2 regions of the Cellulomonas sp. NS3 genome follow, and region 1 is predicted to be linked to the other one. Evidence: riboswitches for the same ligand, from Rfam matches in the RefSeq annotation. Region 1 holds a riboswitch; the other holds the start of a gene.

Region 1 (2,374 bases):
ACCACCGCCCGGCACCTCGCCGGCACCCCGTTCACCGCGGCGTGGTCCTCGCCCTCGGGCCGGGCCGTCGCGACCGCCGTCGAGCTGCTCCGCCCCCACCCCGAGGTCCGCCTGCGCACCGATCCCGGGCTGCTCGAGTACAGCTTCGGCATCTACGAGCGGAAGCACGAAGGGGTGCTCGACGAGGTCGTCTCGTGGCCCGAGCTCGTCACGGAGGTCCTCGCAGGCCGGCACCCGGGGCTGCCCGGCGGGGAGCCCGGGGCCGAGTTCATGCACCGGACCCGGGACGTGTTCGCCCGCATCGCCGCGCAGCACGACGACGGCGGGCACGTCCTCGTCGTCGGGCACGGGCTCGCGCTCGGCGCGTACCTCGCGACGGTCGACGAGGTCGGCCTCGTCCCGCTGCCCAACGCGTCGGTCTCCACCGTCCAGATCGAGCCCGACGGGTCGGCGCGCCTGACGAGCGTCGCGGTCGACGTCGCCGGCCAGGGCCACGTGGCGGCCCGCCCGATGCGCGCGCCGACCCCGGTAGCCTCGATCGCCTGACCCGCACGCCGCCCGACCCGCACCGCCCAGGCCGACCCGCACGCCGCCCGACGAGCACCGCTCGGCGCACACGTCACGGGGTCGCGTCCTCGCGGCGGCGCGCCCCAGGTCACGGGCAGACCGCCGAGCCGTGGACGGGCTCATCTCGGTTGGTGAGAGGCATTGCTCAGCATGCGGGACCGGCCCTATGCTCGGCTCACCATCCAGAGCGGCCGAGAGTCCTGGCTCGTCGACGCCGCAGCAACCCCCCTCTCACGAGGGTGTGGGTGCTTCCGCCAGGTTCGATGGAGTTGACGATGACGTGCACGTCCCCGTGTCTGCGACCCTCCCGGGCGGCCACCCCGCACCGGACCGCCTCATGAGCGCGCCCGTGACCGACGCCGCGCCCGACGCCGCGCCCGACGCACCCCCCGCCCCGCGCGACACCTTCACCGGCGACTCGGTCCGCCCGGCCCCGGGTGCGCGCGACGTGCTGGCGCCGGTCGACCGGCCGACGGTGTCGTTCGAGCTGTTCCCGCCGCGCAACCCGGACGCCGCCCCGAAGCTGTGGGCGACGATCCAGGCGCTCGGCGAGGCCCGCCCCGACTTCGTCTCGGTGACCTACGGGGCGTCGGGCAAGACGCGCGACACCACGCGAGGGCTCGTCCGCCGCCTGCTGCGCGAGACGTCGCTCAACCCCATCGCGCACCTGACCTGCGTCGGGACCTCGCGCGCCGAGGTCACCGCGGTCGTCGAGGAGTTCCTCGACGAGGGCGTCCGGTCCTTCCTCGCGCTCCGCGGCGACCCGCCGGCCGACCAGCCGGACTGGCGCCCGCACCCCGAGGGCCTCGAGACCGCGAGCGAGCTCGTCGCGCTGCTCCGCGAGATCGAGGAGCGCCGCTGCCGTGCGAGCCTCGCGCAGAAGGTCCGCGCGACCGTGCGGCCCCTGTCGATCGCCGTCGCCGCGTTCCCGCGCGGCAACGCCGGCACGGGCAGCACCCGGGCGCAGGACGTCGCGGCGCTGCTCGCCAAGCAGGAGGCCGGCGCCGACTTCGCGATCACGCAGGTCTTCTTCGACGCGGGCAGCTACCTCGAGCTCGTCGCCGAGGCGCGCGAGGCCGGCGTCACGATCCCGATCATCCCGGGCATCATCCCGACGACGGACCCCGCCCGGCTCCTGCGGGTCGAGGCGCTCACCGGCGTCCCGGTCCCCCGGCCGCTGCTCGAGCGGCTCGGCTCGGTCGAGGACGACGCCGAGCGCCACCGTGTCGGCATCCGCGTGAGCGTCGACCTCGTGAACGCCGTGCTCGACGGGGGCGCCCCGGGCGTCCACGTCTACACCTTCAACACCCACCATGCCGCGCTGGACCTGCTCGAGGGTGCACACCTCGGCGGCGGGGCTCCGACAGCTCCCGACCGCTCCCCCAGGCCGCAGGCCGGCACACCCAGCCCCGTCCCCGCCCCCACGAACTGATCGAGGACCCACGATGACCAGCACCACCCCCGCGTCCGCGCTGCCCGAGTTCCCCGCCGGGACGATCCTCGGCTACCCGCGCATCGGGCCCCGCCGCGAGCTGAAGAAGGCCATCGAGGCGTTCTGGGCCGGCAAGACGTCCGCCGAGGAGGTCGAGGCGGTCGCCGCCGACCTGCGCAAGCGCACCCGCACGCACCTCGCCGGCCTCGGCCTGCGCACCGACGTGCCCGCGATCCCGAGCGCGTTCTCGTTCTACGACCAGGTGCTCGACGCGACCAACCTCGTGGGCGCCGTCCCGGCCCGCTTCGCCGACCTCGTCGACGCCGAGGGCCGCCTCGACCTCGCGGGCTACTCGACGGTCGCCCGCGGCCGCGG
Region 2 (2,374 bases), 730 kb from region 1:
CGCCGACCGAGCGCACGCCCGAGCGGCACAGGAACACCACGGGACGGTCGTCGCCGGGTTCGAGGCCGCTCGCGCGCAGCTCGTCCACGAACGCCGGGTTGGGCCGGCCGGTGCCGTCGACCCACTCGACGAACGCCGCCGGGCGCCCGGTGGCGGACGTGTCGGGGACGCCGATCGTCGCCCACTCGCCGTCGGTGCGGACGTCGACGAGCAGCGCGCGCTCGTCGTGCTCCAGCAGCTCCCACGCCTGCTGCGGGGTCAGGTCACCCGCGTAGCCGCCGGCGCTCATGCGGGGAGCACCTGGGCGCGCGGCACGGGGACCGGGCCGGTGGTGGGCACCGGGTCGGGCAGGACGACGGCCTGCGCGACGATCACCCGGGTGCCGTCGAACGTCGCGGCCGGGCCGCCGTGCAGCACGTAGCCCTCGGCCAGCGCGGCGCTGACGCGCTCGCAGAACGAGCGGTCGTCGGGCCCGGTCAGGAGCCGGTAGCGCAGGGGCTCCGGCTCGGGGGTGCCAGTGCCGGGCTCGCCGGTGCCGCCGGTCCCGGTCGTCGGGTCGGGTGCGTCGCTCATGTCGCCTCCATCGGTCCTGGCGGTAGCACCCTGTTCCAGGCACGTGGTGCCTGCGGGTTGCTGCGGCGTCGTCGAGCCAGATCTCTCGGCCGCTCTGGATGGTGACGGCGATCGTAGGCTCACGTCCGGCCGCGGTCCAAGCCTCGACCCCGCACGGTCCGCCATGCGAGACGCCGTGCCCACCCGTTGACACCGGCGGTCCCTCCCGGGGATTCTCGGTCCAGGTCATGAGTGCCAGCACGAAGCCCCGGCTTGCTGGCCGGCAACCCTCCTCCGCGGTGGGGTGCCCCGGGTGACGACCTGGCCGTGCCGCCGATCGGCGGACGGCAAGCGCGGGGTCCTCACCACGGGTCCCCACCGACCTGTCGAGGAGCACCATGTCCGTGATCACCGAGGCCACCACCTGTGCGACGACGACGCCGGCGCCGCTGGACGGGATCCTGCCCGTCGTCGGCGGGGACACGCAGGTGCCGCTGCTCGACGGCACGAGCCGCACCTACGCCAACCTCGACTACGCGGCCAGCGCCCCCGCGCTCGAGGCCGTCGCGGCGCGCGTGACCGAGGTCCTGCCGCTGTACGCGTCCGTGCACCGCGGCGCCGGCTACCTGTCGCAGGTGTCCACCGCGCTGTACGAGGCGTCGCGCCAGACGATCGCGCGGTTCGTCGGCGCCCGCGCGGACGACGTCGCGATCATCACCCGGAACACGACCGACGCGCTCAACCTGCTCGCGGGCGTCGTCCCGGCCGGCGCCGACGGGACGCCGGGGCGGGTGCTCGTGCTGGACGTCGAGCACCACGCGAACCTGCTGCCGTGGGGCCAGGGCCCGGACCGCGCGTCGACCGTCGTGCCGATCGCCGGCACCGTCGCCGAGACGCTCGAGGTGCTCGCCCGCGAGCTCGCCGCGCAGCCGCACGCGCTCGTCGCGCTGACCGGGGCGTCGAACGTCACGGGGGAGGCGCTGCCGCTCGACGAGGTCGTGCGCCTCGCCCACGCCGCCGGCGCGCGGGTCGTGGTCGACGGCGCGCAGCTCGTCCCGCACCGCGGCTTCGACCTCGCCGCGACCGGGGCCGACTACGTCGCGTTCTCGGGGCACAAGACGTACGCGCCGTTCGGTGCGGGTGCGCTCGTCGGCCGGCGCGACTGGCTCGACGCGGGCGAGCCGTACCTCGCGGGCGGCGGCGCGGTGCGGGACGTGCGCGCAGACCGCACGGTCTGGCAGCCCGCACCGGCGCGGCACGAGGCCGGGTCGCCGAACGTCGTCGGCGCGATCGCGCTGGCCGAGGCCTGCGAGGTGCTCGCGGGGCTCCCCGCCGGGGCGCTCGAGGCGCATGAGGCAGCGCTGCGCGCCCGGCTCGTCGACGGCCTCGCGACGCTCGACGGCGTGCGGGTCGTGCGGATCTGGCCCGACTCCGGCGAGCCCGTCGGCGTCGTGACCTTCACGGTCGGGGAGCACGACCCGGGCCTCGTCGCCGCCTACCTCGCCGCCGAGCACGGCATCGGCGTGCGCGACGGCCGGTTCTGCGCCCACCCGTTGCTCCAGCGCCTCGGCGCGGCGGACGGCGCCATCCGCGCGTCGGTCGGCGTCGGCACGCCGTCGGAGGCGGTGGACCGGCTCGTCGCCGGGGTCGCGGCGTTCCTCGCCGAGGGCCCGGGTGCGCGCTACGCGGTGCAGGACGGCTGCTGGGTCGTCGCCCAGGACACGCGCCCGCTCATCCCGCTGCACGGGCTCGACGGCCTCGCGGCGACGGCCGCGGCGTGCGGTCCGGCGCTCGACTGACCGCCCGCCAGGACACGCGGACG

The links. Region 1 has a riboswitch for S-adenosylmethionine ahead of NXY84_RS01005 (methylenetetrahydrofolate reductase). Riboswitches for the same ligand answer to the same signal wherever they lie in the genome.
Region 2: it holds a riboswitch for S-adenosylmethionine, as region 1 does, so the genes downstream of both, NXY84_RS19270 (aminotransferase class V-fold PLP-dependent enzyme) here and NXY84_RS01005 (methylenetetrahydrofolate reductase) in region 1, are expected to answer to the same signal.

The regions. Positions count from the first base shown of each region.
Region 1 is NZ_CP103289.1:206,944-209,317, reverse strand. Features, by position in the region: gene NXY84_RS01010 (histidine phosphatase family protein) at 1-546, shown strand, start outside; SAM riboswitch class I at 743-837, shown strand; gene NXY84_RS01005 (methylenetetrahydrofolate reductase) at 905-1,999, shown strand; gene metE (5-methyltetrahydropteroyltriglutamate--homocysteine S-methyltransferase) at 2,013-2,374, shown strand, end outside.
Region 2 is NZ_CP103289.1:4,254,173-4,256,546, reverse strand. Features, by position in the region: gene NXY84_RS19280 (rhodanese-like domain-containing protein) at 1-289, opposite strand, end outside; gene NXY84_RS19275 (DUF1737 domain-containing protein) at 286-573, opposite strand; SAM riboswitch class I at 578-678, opposite strand; SAM riboswitch class IV at 797-912, shown strand; gene NXY84_RS19270 (aminotransferase class V-fold PLP-dependent enzyme) at 951-2,351, shown strand.